4 regions of the Mesorhizobium sp. Ca11 genome follow, and region 1 is predicted to be linked to each of the others. Evidence: predicted binding sites of a transcription regulator. Region 1 holds the regulator's gene; each other region holds the start of a gene.
What was found. Region 1 encodes PhoB, which activates phosphate uptake and scavenging genes when phosphate is short. Its sites were predicted from a motif close to TGTCATNNANCTGTCAT; they were not measured.
Positions count from the first base shown of each region.

Region 1 (3,928 bases):
CGGCGAGACGGCGCCGCTTCTCTTCACCGCGCTCAACAACCAGTTCTGGTCGAGCAATCTCAATGCGCCGATGGCCAGCCTGCCGGTAACCATCTTCCAGTTCGCTCTCAGCCCCTACGAGGAATGGCAGCAACTGGCCTGGACGGGCGCACTCATAATCACCCTGACGGTTCTCGGGCTGAGCATCATCGCCCGCAGCCTAACCGGACGCAGAGAGGACAGATGAAACCGATGTTGTCCACCGACCTGAACGCAGCCGACACGACCGTCGAGAAGGCCAAGATCGAGGTCAAGAACCTCAATTTCTACTATGGCCAGTCGAAGGCGCTGAAGGACATCAACCTGTCCCTGCCCGAGCGCAGCGTGACCGCCTTCATCGGCCCGTCGGGCTGCGGGAAGTCGACGCTGCTGCGCGTGCTCAACCGCATCTACGAGCTCTATCCGAAGCAGAGCGCCGAGGGCCAGGTGCTGCTCGACGGCAAGAACATCCTCGACCGCTCGCAGGACCTCAACCTGCTGCGCACCAAGATCGGCATGGTGTTTCAGAAGCCGACGCCGTTCCCGATGTCGATCTACGAGAACATCGCTTTCGGCGTCAGGCTCTATGAGAAGATCAGCAAGGCTGAGATGGACAGCCGCGTCGAGCAGGCGCTGAAGCGCGCAGCACTCTGGAACGAGGTCAAGGACAAGCTCAACGCCAGCGGCCTCAGCCTCTCGGGCGGCCAGCAGCAGCGCCTGTGCATCGCCCGTACCGTTGCTGTGAAGCCCGAGGTCATCCTGCTCGACGAGCCGGCCTCGGCGCTCGATCCGCTGTCGACCGCCAAGATCGAGGAACTGATCGACGAGCTGCAGGCCGACTACACGATCGTCATCGTCACCCACAACATGCAGCAGGCGGCGCGCGTGTCGCGGCAGACGGCGTTCATGTATCTGGGCGAGCTGGTGGAGTTCGACCGGACCGAGAAGATCTTCACCTCGCCCCGCGAAAAGCGCACGCAGGACTACATCACCGGCCGCTTCGGCTGAGCTCATACGAGGACATCATCATGGCCGAACATACCGTCGCTTCCTTCGACGAGGATCTGAGGCAGATCAGCCGGCTCATCAACGACATGGGCGATCTCGCCGCCTCCATGGTCGGCGCTTCGACCAAGGCCCTGCTCGAGACCGACAATGCCATGGCGCAGCGCGTCGTTTCCGACGATGCTATCATGGACGCGCGCCAGCGCGAGCTCGACGACCGCGCCATCACGCTGATCGCCAAGCGCCAGCCGATGGCCGACGACCTGCGCAACGTGGTCGGCTCGATCCGCATGGCAGGCGACCTCGAACGCATCGGCGACCTCGCCAAGAACATCGCCAAGCGCGTCGGCTCGGTCGGCGTCAGCGCCGCGCCGCGCGACCTCACGCATTCGATCGATTCCATGGCGCAGCTGGTGCTGATCCAGGTCCAGGCCGTGATCCAGGAATATACGGTGGGCGACGCCACGGCGCTGGCCAAGCTTCGCAACGACGACGAGCGCATCGACGTCAAATACACATCCGTCTTCCGGGAACTCCTGACCTACATGATGGAAGACCCGCGCAACATAACCGCCTGCACGCATCTTCTGTTCTGCGCCAAGAATCTCGAGCGCATCGGCGACCATGTGACCAACATCGCCGAGAACGCCTATTATGTGCTGACCGGCACGCAATTGCCCGCGAATCGTCCCAAGCAGGACGAGACGACAATGTCGGCGCCGGCGGCCTGACGAAGGGTATCTGCCAATGATCGCGCCACGCATCATGGTGGTGGAGGACGAGGAGCCGCTTGGTGTGCTGCTCCGCTACAATCTCGAATCCGAGGGTTACCAGGTCGAAGTGGTGACCCGCGGCGACGAGGCCGAAATCCGCCTTCAGGAAAACGTCCCCGACCTGCTCGTGCTCGACTGGATGGTACCCGCGGTTTCCGGCATCGAGCTCTGCCGGCGCCTCAGGATGCGGCCCGAGACCGAGCGGCTGCCGATCATCATGCTGACCGCGCGGGGCGAAGAAAGCGACCGCGTGCGCGGCCTCTCGACCGGCGCCGACGACTATCTGGTCAAGCCGTTCTCGACGCCGGAGTTCATGGCGCGCGTCAAGGCGCTGCTGCGCCGCGCCAAGCCGGAGGTGCTGTCCAGCGTGCTCAAGGTCGGCGACATCGTGCTCGACCGCGAGTCGCACCGCGTCTACCGCAAGAAGAGCGAGATCAGGCTCGGCCCGACCGAGTTCCGGCTGCTGGAATTCATGATGCGTCATCCCGGCCGGGTGTTCTCGCGCAGCCAGCTGCTCGACAATGTCTGGGGCGAGACGATCTATATCGACGAACGCACCGTCGACGTCCATGTCGGCCGCCTGCGCAAGGCGGTCAACAATGGCCGCATGCCGGACGTCATCCGCACCATCCGCGGGGCGGGTTACGCGATCAGGGAAGATTAGGGATAGGGGGCCGAGACGCTGACGGGTTCTGTGTCTCCAGCATCGGATCGCGTGCATTGGCGGTTAGCCGAGACGCTTGTGCTTCGTCATCCACGGGCGGAGCAAGGAGCGCAGCGACGCAGCGCAGATCCGAGGATCCATTCCGTGATGTCGATGCGTTGCGACAGTCCAGAATTCTGTGCCGCTGCGCTCGACGCGTGAGGTAGCGGCATGGATTCCAGGGTCTCCGCGACGGAGCTTCGCTCCTGCTCCGCCCTGGAATGACGAAGCTGCGGGGCCTTCCCTTCGCTAATTCAAGCGTCTGCTGCTGTCCCGGACCTCTTCAAGGCTGCCTCAGGCCACGTTCTTTCCCGTCCCCACTCTTGCCTGGCCTCCCGGCGCGAAAATCTCCTGGTCGACGAAGGTCAGCGCGCGCATGGCGCAGCCTTCGCGGATCAGCGGCAACTCGTTCGGCTCGGTGTCGAAGGAGATCGATTCGGAGTGCTGGCCGCCGGCCGTCTGGGCGATCGCTTCCCTTAGCGCCGGCTCGATTAGGTCGAAGGCGGCCGCGCTGACGCCGACCATGGCGACAGGCGCCGGGTCGATGAGGGCGAACAGGCTGCCGAGACCGAAACCAAGCGCTTCGCCGGCCCGGCGGTAAGCCTCCCGTTCGGGGCCGTCCCTCTCGCGCGCCTTCGCGGCAAGGGCCCGCATGTCGGCGTCGCCGACGTCGACTGGCTCGGCGTCCTCGCTCATTTTCATGGCGCTGCGCCAGATCGCATAGTTGCCGGCATAGGCCTCGACGCAGCCGCGGCGGCCGCAGCGGCAAAGCGCCCCGCCCGGGCGGTGGATCATGTGGCCGAACTCGCCGCCGGAGGAATGCGTCCCGGTGAACAGCGCACCCTTGAGCACGAGACCCATGCCGATGCCGTGCGACAACAGGATGGCGATGAAGTCGTCGCGATAGCGCTCCGGGTCGCGCCATTGCAGCGCCACCGCCATCATGTTGCAGTCGTTCTCCATGGTGGCGGAGATGCCGAACTCCTTCTCGAGAATGTCGGCGAAAGGAATGTCGGTCAGCGGCGTTATCGGCGACCACAGCATGGAGCGCGCATGCGAATCGGTGATGCCCTGAATGCCCATGGCGATGCGGGCGACGCTGCCAATGTCGAGGTCGGGATCCTGCAGCCGGCGCCGCACGATCGCCACACATTCGCCGATCAGCTCGTCGCGGGGCATAACAAGCGTGTCCAGGCGCTGCTGCTCCTCGGCAACAACTTGGCCGGCATAGTCGATCACGGCGACCGACAGGAAGTTCAGCGACAACACCACGGTCAGCACCGCGGCGGCTTCAGGGTTCAGCGCCAGGCCGATCTGCGGCCGGCCGCGTTTCAACGCCGTCGGCTCGCTGGCCTTGCTTTCGGTGAGAATGCCCTCCTGGATCAAGTCGGCGGAGATCGCCGAAATGGTCGAGTGGCTGAGCCCGGTG
Region 1 covers NZ_JAIUHU010000009.1:57,313-61,240, forward strand. The annotation lists gene pstA (phosphate ABC transporter permease PstA) at 1-226, shown strand, start outside; gene pstB (phosphate ABC transporter ATP-binding protein PstB) at 223-1,026, shown strand; gene phoU (phosphate signaling complex protein PhoU) at 1,047-1,754, shown strand; gene phoB (phosphate regulon transcriptional regulator PhoB) at 1,771-2,460, shown strand; gene LB538_RS17620 (ROK family protein) at 2,794-3,928, opposite strand, start outside.

Region 2 (3,928 bases), on a different contig from region 1:
CGGCAGGATCTGCCTGACATAGGCGGCCGGATCTTCGAGATTGGCCCGCACCATGGTGCCGATCCTGATATCGAGAAGCGGGTTTGCCATCATTGTGCTTCCTTGGCGATTGTCACGCGCCGCCCGCTCTCCGCGCTCTCGATGGCGCCGAAGACCATGGCCAGGCTTTTGATGTTGTCGGCGCCGCGCGTCTCCGGCTCGGCGCCGGTCTCGATCGCGTGCATGAAATCCCGGATGATGCCGAGATGGCCGTCGACACGGTCGGCGGGATCGAGCGGCGGCACTTCGATGGGCTGGGTCTTGTCGATGATCCCGTCGCGGCCGGACGCAACCACCTCCGCCTTCAGCCCGTCATGGCCGTCCCACAAGAGGCTGCCGCGCTCGGCAACGATGCGCCAGCTTCCCTCCCAGCTCGTGCGGAATCCGTCGGCGCACCAGGAGCCGGCATAGGTGAAGACCTTGCCGCCGCCGAGGTCGAAGACGGCGCTGGCCGACGACCCCTGCCTGTACCAGGAATTCACGGGTTCCCATTCCTGGCAATAGACACTGGCCGGCTCGCCGGCGACCATGTAACGCGCGGCATCGAACGTGTGGATCGCCATGTCGAGCAAGAGCACATGGGCCATCTCCTCGCGAAAACCGCCGAAATGCGGCGCAACGAAAAAGTCCGCATGGATGCTGGTCGGCTTGCCGATGACGCCGGAGTCCAGGAAGCGCCTGATGCGCCTGACATTGGCGACATAGCGGCGGTTCTGGACGACTGCATGGATGCGCCTCGCCTTGCGCGCTGCCTCGACGATGGCGCGCGCATTTTCGGGGCTGTCGGCCAGCGGCTTCTCGGTGAGCAGATGGCAGTTGTGCGCGAAGGCCGAAAGCGCGACCGCGCGGCGTGCGGCGGGAACCACGACGTCGAACACGGCATCGGGCTTGGTCTGGTCGAGGACGGCGTCGAGGTTGGTGCCGATGACGGCATCGGACAGCGCGTATTCGCGCGCCCTCGCCTGGGCCCGCTCGGCATCGAGGTCGACGAGGCCGACAATGGCGAGCCCGTCGATCTGCTTCACGGCATCGAGCCAGTGCTTGCTCATCGCTCCGCACCCGGCCAGGACGACCCTCATCATCCAGCGCTCCTCCTCCGCCGGTCCCTCCAGACCGGACGTCACGGCGTCCACGGCGTCACCGTAAACGTTTTTCCGTAAACGTTTACGAGAACACACCCGATGGCGTAGAATGTCAACCGGCTGCCTGCAAAAATCGTCCCGAAGCCTTGGCCTGAGCGGCAGCCGGTGCTAGCCAAGGCAGGGGGAGAATCCGTCCTTGGCGTCAAGCATCCACGATCTCGCGCGTCACCTGAACATCTCGATCGGCACCGTGTCGCGCGCGCTGAACGGCCGTGCCGACGTCAATGCCGACACACGCCAGCGTGTGCTCGAAGCAGCCAGGAAGCTGAACTATTCGCCCAATCAGTCAGGCCGCAGTCTCAGGCAAGGCGCCACCCGTTCGATCGCCTTCATGCTGCAGCCGCATCCCGGCGACCAGCAATATGGCGAGCCGTTCTTCATCCCGTTCCTGACCGGCCTGCAGGCGCGGCTCGCCGAGCATGACCTGGATCTGATGGTCGTCATGGGTGAGCCGGGCCAATATCAGCAGGAGCGGTTGCGCCGCGTGGTCGAGACGCGCCGGGCCGACGCGGTCGTGTTGGCCAATACGCGAAGGGAAGACGATCGGATCGATTATCTCAGCAAGGCCGGCTTTCCCTTCGCCACGCTTGGCCGAAGTCAGTCCGGCGGCGACACATATCCTTCACTCGATATCGATTTCGAGAGGGCGGGTGATGAAGCCGTCGACCGGCTGGTCGCGCGCGGCCACCGCCGCATTGCCGCTATCCGCCCTTCGCTTGATCTCAACTTCGGCTACCTGTTCCTCGACGGCTACCGCAAGGCGCTGAAGCGGCACGGTATCGAGGTCGACCCCGACCTGATCGCCGACGGCTTCATCAACGAGACCGGCGGCTACCAGGTGACGCCGCAAGTAATGCGCTCCAAAAACCCTCCGACGGCGATCATCTTCAACAATGACGCGATGGCGCTCGGCGGCTGCAAGGCGCTGGCCGAGATGGGTATCAAGCCGGGCCTTGACATGGCCGTGATCGTCATCGTCGACACGCCGCTCTGCCGCTACTTCTCGCCGACGCTTACCGCCTTCCGTCCGTCGCTGGAGCCCATGGGCCGGCGGCTGGCCGAGATGCTGCTCGCTTCGCTTCCCGCATTCGCCGGCCCTGAGGGCACACGCATCATCCGCGAAGTCTGGCCGCTGGAGCTGATCGCAAGAGAGAGCGATTGAGCGGAGGCGCTTTCCCTTCTCCCCCTGTGGGAGAAGGTGTCGCCGAAGGCGACGGATGAGGGGTGCTCCAGATGGCACCAGCGTCTCACTCCGCTGGAGCACCCTTCATCCGTCTCGGCGCTACGCGCCGATCCACCTTCTCCCACAAGGGGAGAAGGAAACTGTCATGCAACCATCACGTTCACGTCCTAGACCGCTCGACGGGAACCGGCTCGCCGCATCGCCGATGCGCGTTCCTTCCAGGCCGCTCTGCTCGTCAAGAAGGGGATATCGATGAAACATCTCAACCGGACCGTCGCGCTCGGCGCGGCACTCGCCTTGTTCACTTCCCTGACCCCGGCGCTCGCCGACGGCGTCGCTTACGTCAACAAGGGGCTCGTCGGCATCGGCCGCATCCCGGCCAACCAGAAGGACAAGTTCGGCGAGACCTTCGGTTCAGGTTCCGGCATGGCGATCGATACCAAATCCTGGACGCGTGAAGGGGCCACCTACAGGGGTTCGCTCTGGCTGCTGCCGGACCGCGGCTACAATGTCGTCGGAACCACCGATTATCGCCCGCGCCTCAACACCATCTCGGTCGAGCTGGCCCCGACCGCTCCTGGCGCGGCGCCCGCCGCCGGACAGGAACAGTCGGGCGTCAAAGCGACGCTCGCCGACACGATGCTTCTGACCGACGACAAGGGCGCCGACGCCACCGGCCTCGATCCGTTGAACGGCGTGCGCGCCGCCGCCGGCGACATGCCGATCCTGCCGCAGGCCGAAAACGGCAAGTTGGCGCTGGACGACGAAGCAATCGTGCGCCTGCCCGACGGCACGATGTTCATCTCCGACGAATATGGTCCCAACATCTACCGCTTCTCGGCCGAAGGCGGTCTGATGTCGGCGACCCAACCGCCCGCGGCTCTGGTGCCGATGCGCCACGGCAAGCCGAACTTCGCTTCCGACAATCCCGGCCCGGGCGCCGCCGAACCTGATCCGAAGGATCCCGAGACCGGCCGCCAGAACAACCAGGGCCTCGAAGGCATGTCGATGACGCCGGAAGGCAGGTTCCTGATTGCCGTGCTGCAGTCGGCGGCCCGCCAGGACGGCGGCGATTCCGGCTCGACCCGCCAGAACACCCGCGCGCTGGTTTACGACGCTTCCGATCTCGCCCATCTCAAACTGGCGCATGAATATGTCGTGCCGCTGCCGGTATTCAAGGATGCCAAGGGCAAGACCAAGGTGGCCGCTCAGAGCGAGATCGTCGCACTCTCCGACAAGAGCTTTCTGATGCTGGCGCGCGACTCAGGCAACGGCCAGGGCGTTAAGGGCGACGAGTCGCTCTATCGCAAGATCGAGATCGTCGACCTCTCGGCCGCCACCGATATCGCCAACGGCCCATTCGACGCCGCCGACAAGCCGGTCGCGCCGAAGGGCATGCTCGACCCGTCGGTGACGCCGGCCAAGCTGACGCCGTTCATCGACATCAACGACAAGGGCGAGCTCGGCCGTTTCGGCCTGCACAATGGCGCGCCGAACGACAAGGACAACCTCTCGGAGAAGTGGGAGGCTATGTCGCTGGCGCCGGTGCTCGATCCGAAGCTGC
Region 2 covers NZ_JAIUHU010000001.1:613,893-617,820, forward strand. The annotation lists gene LB538_RS02975 (sugar phosphate isomerase/epimerase family protein) at 1-93, opposite strand, end outside; gene LB538_RS02980 (Gfo/Idh/MocA family protein) at 90-1,121, opposite strand; gene LB538_RS02985 (LacI family DNA-binding transcriptional regulator) at 1,318-2,343, shown strand; gene LB538_RS02990 (esterase-like activity of phytase family protein) at 2,617-3,928, shown strand, end outside.
Region 2: a site for PhoB is predicted at 2,506-2,522, ahead of LB538_RS02990 (esterase-like activity of phytase family protein). Genes of this name have one in related genera too.

Region 3 (3,928 bases), on a different contig from region 1:
GTGGTGACGCTGTCGGTGGCTCCGATTTGCATAAAAGCCTGGCCGGCGGCGCTTTCCGCCGGGACCGTCGCGCGCCAGGCGAGTTCGCCCGAAAAGCGGCTTGCCGCAAAGCCGGTCGTCCGGGCAAGCTGGGCGCGAACCGACGACCAGACGCCGTCAGCAGCGACCAGCAAACCGCACGCGACATCCGTCGCTTTGTCGTCGATTTCGACCGTCGCGGTCACGCTTTGCGGGTCGATGGCAATGCCGGTAACGCGCGCGCCGGTGATAAGCTCGATGTCCGGCCGCAGCGCCACCGCCGCCATCAGCGCCGCCTGCAGGTCGGCGCGGTGCGCCACGAGATAAGGCGCGCCCCAGCGCTTTTCTGCCGCTTCACCAAGCGGCACGCGCGCCAGCTCCCGCAGGCTTCTTGCATCCTTCAGCACTACCGCTTGCGGCCGGATCGCATTGGGCAGCAGGCGATCGAGCACGCCGAGCCGGCGCAGGATGCGGGTTGCGTTGGGGGAAAGCTGGAGGCCGGCGCCGGCCGCTTCGAGTTGCCTGGCCTGCTCGAACAGTCTTACCGGGAAGCCACGCTCGGCAAACGCAAGCGCCGCCGTCAGCCCGGCAAGACCAGCCCCGGCGATAACGATCTGCCGGGACGGTGTTTCAGTCATGGTCGAAAGGGGCGATCAGGCGGCCTGATCGACATAGAGGCAGCCGGCCGGCTGCGTTTCCGTCGCTTTCAGCGATGGCGAATAGCGGTAGAGCGTCGAGCAGTAGGGGCAGACCTTCTCATCGTCGTCGCCCATGTCGAGGAACACATGCGGATGGTCGAAGGGTGGGTTGGCGCCGGTGCACATGAATTCCTTGACGCCGATCTCGATGACCGGATGGCCCGCGTCGTTCTGGAAATGGGGAATGCTGCCGCCTGCCATCGTCGTCTCCAATTGGGTTCGGCCAGTGGGTGTGACCAGCCTGCATCTGGAGCATAACAGCCCAGTTTGCAAGATCGATGAAATCAAACTGTCGCAAAAGCCTGGCAGAGGATAAGTTGAGCCGGTTAAGCGCGTGAGGCCGGCGTCGGAGCGATTCCGTGACGATCATGCGTCACAAAGACATGTTAGAGCGTCGCCGAACGGCAATATGCGGCGCTCCCAAGGACGGTTGCGGGCAAGAGCGGGAAACCATGAACGAACTGAAGCCTGTGCAGAGCGAGTTCATCACCGTCGAGGCCGCAAGCCCCGACGGCGGCAATCCCGATCGTTTCGTCAACCGCGAATTCTCCTGGCTGCAATTCAACCGCCGCGTGCTGGAGGAATCGCTGAACGAGCATCATCCGCTGCTTGAACGCGTCCGCTTCCTGTCGATTTCTGCCGCCAATCTCGACGAGTTCTTCATGGTCCGCGTCGCCGGCCTTGCCGGCCAGGTCCGCGAGGGCATCGCGCTGAAGAGCCCGGACGGCCGCACGCCCGAACAGCAGCTCGAGCAGTTGCTGCGGGAGGTCGAGCGCCTTCAGGAAGACCAGCAGAAGAGCCTCTCGGCGCTGATGACGCTGCTCAACAAGGAAGGCATCGAGAGCATCACCCGCGACGCGCTGACCAAGGATGAGAAGGCCTGGCTGGAGGAACATTTCCAGGAACAGGTTTTCCCGGTGCTGACGCCGCTGTCGATCGACCCGGCGCATCCGTTTCCGTTCATCCCCAATCTCGGCTTTTCCATCGCCCTGCAATTGCGCCATCGCAAGAATGGCGAGGAGATGAGCGCGCTGCTGCGCCTGCCGGTGGCGCTCAGGCGTTTCATCCGCCTGCCCGACCGCAAGCACCATGTCCGCTTCATTCCGCTGGAGGAAGTGGTCGGCATCTATATCGGCAAGCTTTTCCCCGGCTACGAGGTCAAGGGGTCCGGCACGTTCCGCATCATCCGCGACAGCGACATCGAGGTCGAGGAAGAGTCGGAGGACCTGGTGCGCCTGTTCGAAACGGCGCTGAAGCGGCGCCGCCGCGGCTCGGTGATCCGCATCGAATTCGACACGCTGATGCCGGCCGCGTTGCGGGACTTCGTCGCCGGCGAGCTCGGCGTGTCGTCGAGCCGCATCAGCGTGCTCACTGGTCCGCTGGCGCTCAACCAGATATCCGAGATTGTCGCCATCCCCCGCGACGACCTCAAATTCACACCCTACAATCCGCGCTTTCCCGAGCGCATCCGCGAGCATGGCGGCGACTGCTTCGCCGCCATTCGCGAGAAGGACATCGTCGTCCATCACCCCTACGAGTCCTTCGACGTGGTGGTGCAGTTCCTGCGCCAGGCCGCCGCCGACCCGGAAGTGGTGGCGATCAAGCAGACGCTCTACCGCACCTCTAACGACAGCCCGATCGTGCGCGCGCTGATCGACGCCGCCGAGGCCGGCAAGTCGGTCACCGCACTTGTCGAGCTCAAGGCCCGCTTCGACGAGGAAGCCAACATCCGCTGGGCGCGCGACCTCGAACGCGCCGGCGTCCAGGTCGTGTTCGGCTTCCTGGAGTTGAAGACCCACGCCAAGATGTCTTTGATCGTGCGCCGCGAGGATGGCCGGCTGCGCAACTACGTGCATCTCGGCACCGGCAACTACCACCCGGTTACCGCCCGTATCTACACCGACCTGTCCTTCTTCACGACAGACCCGACGATCGCGCGCGATGTCGCGCAGCTCTTCAATTTCATCACCGGCTATGCCGAGCCCGCCGAGGAGATGCGCCTTGCCGTATCGCCCTTCACGCTGCGCAAGCGCATCCTGAAACACATCTCGGACGAGATCGTCCATGCCCGCGACGGCCGACCGGCGCGCATCTGGATGAAGATGAATGCGCTGGTCGATCCGACCATCATCGACGCGCTTTACGACGCCAGCCGCGCCGGCGTCGAGGTCGACCTCGTCGTGCGCGGCATCTGCTGCCTGAGGCCGCAGGTGCCGGGTCTTTCCGAGAACATAAGGGTGAAATCGATCGTCGGCCGCTTCCTCGAGCACAGCCGCATCTTCTGCTTCGGCAACGGCCACGGCCTGCCCTCGGACGAGGCGGTCGTCTACATCTCGTCGGCCGACATGATGCCGCGCAATCTCGACCGCCGCGTCGAGACCCTGGTGCCGATCACCAATCCAACTGTGCATGAACAGGTGCTTGGCCAGATCATGCTGGGCAACATCATGGACAACCAGCAAAGTTTCGACGTATTGGCTGACGGCACCTCCCGGCGCGTTGTGCTGGAGGAGGGCGAGGAGCCGTTCAACGCGCAGGAATATTTCATGACCAATCCGAGCCTCTCCGGGCGGGGTGACGCGCTGAAATCGCATGCGCCCAAGCGCATTGCCCAGTTCAAGCGCCGCAAGAAGAACGCCGCCGCGTGATTGCAGTTTCCCAGGGCCGGCTTCAGGACCGGCGGCCGCTGTCGATCATCGACATCGGATCGAACTCGATCCGCCTTGTCGTCTATGAGGGGTTGGCGCGCTCACCCACGCTTCTGTTCAACGAGAAGATGCTGGCCGGCCTCGGCCGCGGCATCGTTTCGACCGGCAAGCTCGATCCCGAGGCGGTGACGCGCTCGATGGAGGAATTCCGCCGGTTCCGCGCCCTCTCGGACCAGGCGGGTGCCGAGCACATCTATGTGCTGGCGACAGCCGCCGCGCGCGAGGCGGGCAACGGCCCCGATTTCATCCACCGTGCCGAGGAGGTGCTGAAGACCGAGATCCGCGTCCTCACCGGCCGTCAGGAGGCCTATTATTCGGCGCTCGGCGTCATTTCCGGGTTCCATCCGGCCAACGGCATCGCCGGCGATCTTGGCGGCGGCAGCCTTGAGCTGATCGACATCAATGGCGAAGCGATGGGCGACGGCATCACGTTGCCGCTCGGCGGCCTGCGCCTGCAGGACATGGCCAGGAACTCGCTCGTGCAGGCCCAAAAGATCGCGCGCC
Region 3 covers NZ_JAIUHU010000018.1:29,705-33,632, reverse strand. The annotation lists gene LB538_RS25155 (FAD-dependent monooxygenase) at 1-656, opposite strand, end outside; gene LB538_RS25150 (zinc-finger domain-containing protein) at 672-917, opposite strand; gene LB538_RS25145 (RNA degradosome polyphosphate kinase) at 1,169-3,364, shown strand; gene ppx (exopolyphosphatase) at 3,361-3,928, shown strand, end outside.
Region 3: a site for PhoB is predicted at 996-1,012, ahead of LB538_RS25145 (RNA degradosome polyphosphate kinase). Genes of this name have one in related genera too.

Region 4 (3,928 bases), on a different contig from region 1:
GCAAGCACCCGTTTCTGGCCTATCCGCGCATCATGGGCCATGAGGTTGCCGGCACGATCGTCGAGAAGGGCGAAGGCGTCGAGATCAGCGTCGGCGAGCCGGTCGTCATCAATCCCTATCTTTCATGCGGCAAATGCATTGCCTGCCGGCGCGGCAAGCCGAACTGCTGCGTGAAGATCGAGGTGCTGGGCGTCCATCGCGACGGCGCCATGTGCGACGAAATCCTGGTGCCGGCGCAGAACCTCTACCCGACGAACGGCCTGTCGCTGGCCGACGCCGCGGCGGTGGAATTCCTGGCCATCGGCGCGCATGCGGTACGCCGATCGCTCGGGCTGCCCGGCCAGCGCACGCTGGTCATCGGCGCCGGCCCGATCGGCCTCGGCACGGCGATCTTCGCGCGCATTGCCGGGCTGGATGTCAGCCTGCTCGACATGAGCGCCGAACGTCTCGGCTTCGCCGAGAAGCAGCTCGGCTTTGCCCCGCTGGACAGCTCGAAGAGGCCGGCTGCCGAGCTGGTCCAACAGGCAACAGCCGGCGAAGGGTTCGACCTCGTGTTCGACGCGACCGGCAACACCCAGTCCGTGCAGTCGGCCTTCGCCCATGTCGCGCATGGCGGCACGCTGGTGCTGGTCAGCGTCGTCAAGGACGACATCACCTTCTCCGACCCTGAATTCCATAAGCGCGAGATGATGCTGGTCGGCAGCCGCAACGCGCTGAAGGCCGATTTCGACCATGTCGCAGATTCGATCCGCAACGGCGCTGTGCCGTTGAACAAGCTCGTCACCCATCGCACCACGCTCGCCGGAACGCCGCGCGACCTTGCCCGATGGACGCACGAGAAGTCGGGACTGATCAAGGCGGTCATAGAGGTCGGGTGATAACATGACAGGCGGTGAACTCAGCCCGAATTGACGGAGCGCCGCACAGGTCGACCCCCGCTCCGTCTCGGCTTCGCCGAGCCACCTCTCCCCCGGTCGACGGGGGAGAGGAAGAGTGCGAGCCTTGCAGCCAACGCTCTTCAACCGGACACACTGCTTCTCCGGTCGCCAGCGTGCTCCTTTCCTCTCCCTCCGGAGGGGGGAGAGGTGGCTCGGCGAAGCCGAGACGGAGTGGGGGAAGGCGAGCCTCAAACGCCAAGCCGCTGACAAGTAAGCGACCTGACATCAGCGTGAAGCAGATCAATCACGGTCTCGTATAAAACCGGCACTCCCTACAACACCGACAACTTCAGCTCCACCCGCTCCGCGGGAAAGCGCGATTCCGCGAATTGGATCGGCTCACCGTCGAGCGTGACGTTGACGGCGACGGTGACCAGCACGATCGCGCCGGGCTGCAGATCGAGGGCTGCAAGATCGTCTGCGTCGGCATGGCGCGCCGACAGCACGGTCGAATGCCGCAGATAATCGTTGATGCCGAAGCGCTTCAGTGAGGCGGTGATCGATCCCGTTTCCGCCATTGCCGCCTCGATTCCGGCGAAGCGCTTGGCATCGAACCAGGTCGTCGCGCGCGACACCGCATGACCGTCGGCCTCGCCGCGCGTCTCCAGGCGGATGACGGCAGCGCCTTTGGCGATGCCCAGCGCCTCGGCGATGCGCCGGCCGGCCGGCTCGGTCGACGACGACAGCAGCGCGATATGTCGCTCGCTCGTCTGCCCCTGCAGCCCGGTCGAGAAGCGCGTGCGCGCGCCGATCGGATAGGACAGCCGCTTGCGCGACAACACGAAGGTGCCGCGTCCCTGCTCGGCCCTCAGCACGCCTTCCTGCACCAGTGCTGCAATGGCGCTGCGCACCGTGTGGCGGTTGACGCCATAGCGCTCGGCCAGCGCGACTTCAGGCGGCAGCGCCGCATTCTCGGCGAAATCGCCATTGGCGATCGCCTGCAGAATCCTGTCGGCGATCTGCCGCCATAGCGATACGCCGTTGCGCCTCTCGATGCTGCTTGCCAGCCCGGTCATTTCCCCGCCCCCAACGTCATCACCCCTAACTTTTGCACCCGTTGTCATCCACCCGTCATGGACTCCCGATACCAAGTGAGTATAATTTGTATAGTTGTCTATATCAATAGACAAATTTCTCTATGCGAGGAGCGATGCCATGCGAGGACAGGAAGCGCGCGAGCAGGCCGGGCGGAAAGCCTTGATGGCGACGCTGGCGCATGCCGCGGCCGACGAGATCGCCCGCCTGTGGAACGAGTCGGGCCTGCCCTCCGAAGCCGAGCTTTTGCGCGGCCCCGAAACCGGACTGGTGACGGTGCGCGGGCGGATCGGCGGCGGTGGCGCACCGTTCAATGTCGGCGAAGCGACGGTCACCCGCGCCACGGTGCGTCTGCCCTCCGGCCAGGTCGGCCACTCCTATGCGCTCGGCCGCGACAAGGGAAAAGCCAAGCTAGCGGCGATCGCCGACGCGCTGTGGCGGGACCCGGCGCACCGCGAAGCGGTCGAGACAAAGCTCGCCGCGCCCTTGCGCGCAGCGCTTGCCGCGGCGCGCGAGACAAAGCGCGTCGAAACAGCGGCCACGAAAGTGGATTTCTTCACCATGGTGCGCGGAGAAGACTGATGGATATCGCCACGCAATCGATCGATGGCGGCTTCGCAGAGCCGGTCTTCAACGCCCAGGCGGTGTTCCGCGCCATCATGGACGCGATGGCCCGCCCCGGCACCGTCCAGAACCTGCGGCAGCTCGCTCGCCCGCCGGTGCCGCTGTCGGCGACGGCCGGCGCCGTGGCGCTCTCGCTCTGCGACAACGACACGCCGGTCTGGCTCGACCCGCCGCTGCAGACGGAAGCCGCGGTCAAGGCCTGGCTCGGCTTTCACACCGGCGCGCCCTCGGCAAACACGCCGGCCGACGCACATTTCGCCCTGATCGCCAATCCGAAGGAGATGGCGGCGCTCGATGGTTTTGCGCAAGGCACGCAAGAATATCCCGACCGCTCGACGACGCTGATCCTCTTGGTCGACGATCTTGCCTCGGGCCCGTCGCTGCTGCTCGAAGGTCCGGGGATCGAAAAGACGTCGATGATCGCGCCTCCCGGCATGCCGCGCCATTTCGTCGAGCAGTGGAAGCAGAACACCCAGCGTTTCCCGCGCGGCGTCGACATCATTCTGGCGGCGCCCGGCAGCCTCGCCTGCCTGCCGCGCACCACCCGCATCAAGACGATGGAGGCATGACATGTATGTCGCGGTGAAAGGCGGCGAAGCCGCCATTGCCAATGCGCATCGCCTGCTTGCCGACCGCCGCCGCGGCGACCGCTCGGTACCGGCGCTGCGCCTCGACCAGATCGTCGAGCAGCTGGCGCTCGGCGTCGACCGGGTGATGAGCGAAGGCTCGCTCTATGATCGCGAGCTCGCGGCTCTCGCCGTTACCCAGGCGCGCGGCGATATGATCGAGGCGATCTTTCTGGTGCGCGCCTACCGCACCACGCTGCCGCGCTTCGGCTACACCAATCCGGTCGACACCGGCGCCATGCAGGTCGAGCGTCGTGTCTCGGCCACCTACAAGGACCTGCCGGGCGGCCAGGTGCTCGGCCCGACCTTCGACTATACGCACCGCCTGCTCGATCCAGAGCTTGCCGCCGGCGCCGAGGTCGAGATACCGGCGCAGCGTCTGGCCGAGCCGGAGGCCATGCCGCGCGTTTCGGCGATCCTCGCCCATGAAGGCCTGATCGAAGCCGATGGCGAGATGCCGCTTGACCACGTGCCCGGCGACATCACGCGCGAGCCGCTGCAATTCCCGATGGCGCGCGACATCCGCCTGCAGGCGTTGTCGCGCGGCGACGAAGGTTTTCTGCTGGCGCTCGGCTATTCGACGCAGCGCGGCTACGCCCGCAACCATCCCTTTGTCGGCGAGATACGCATCGGCGAGGTCGAGCTGGAGCTCGACGTGCCGGAGCTGCCCTTCGCCGTGCCGCTCGGCTCCATCCGCGTCACCGA
Region 4 covers NZ_JAIUHU010000015.1:51,544-55,471, reverse strand. The annotation lists gene LB538_RS23225 (zinc-binding alcohol dehydrogenase family protein) at 1-878, shown strand, start outside; gene phnF (phosphonate metabolism transcriptional regulator PhnF) at 1,211-1,954, opposite strand; gene phnG (phosphonate C-P lyase system protein PhnG) at 2,094-2,555, shown strand; gene phnH (phosphonate C-P lyase system protein PhnH) at 2,555-3,166, shown strand; gene LB538_RS23205 (carbon-phosphorus lyase complex subunit PhnI) at 3,168-3,928, shown strand, end outside.
Region 4: a site for PhoB is predicted at 1,997-2,013, ahead of phnF (phosphonate metabolism transcriptional regulator PhnF). Genes of this name have one in related genera too.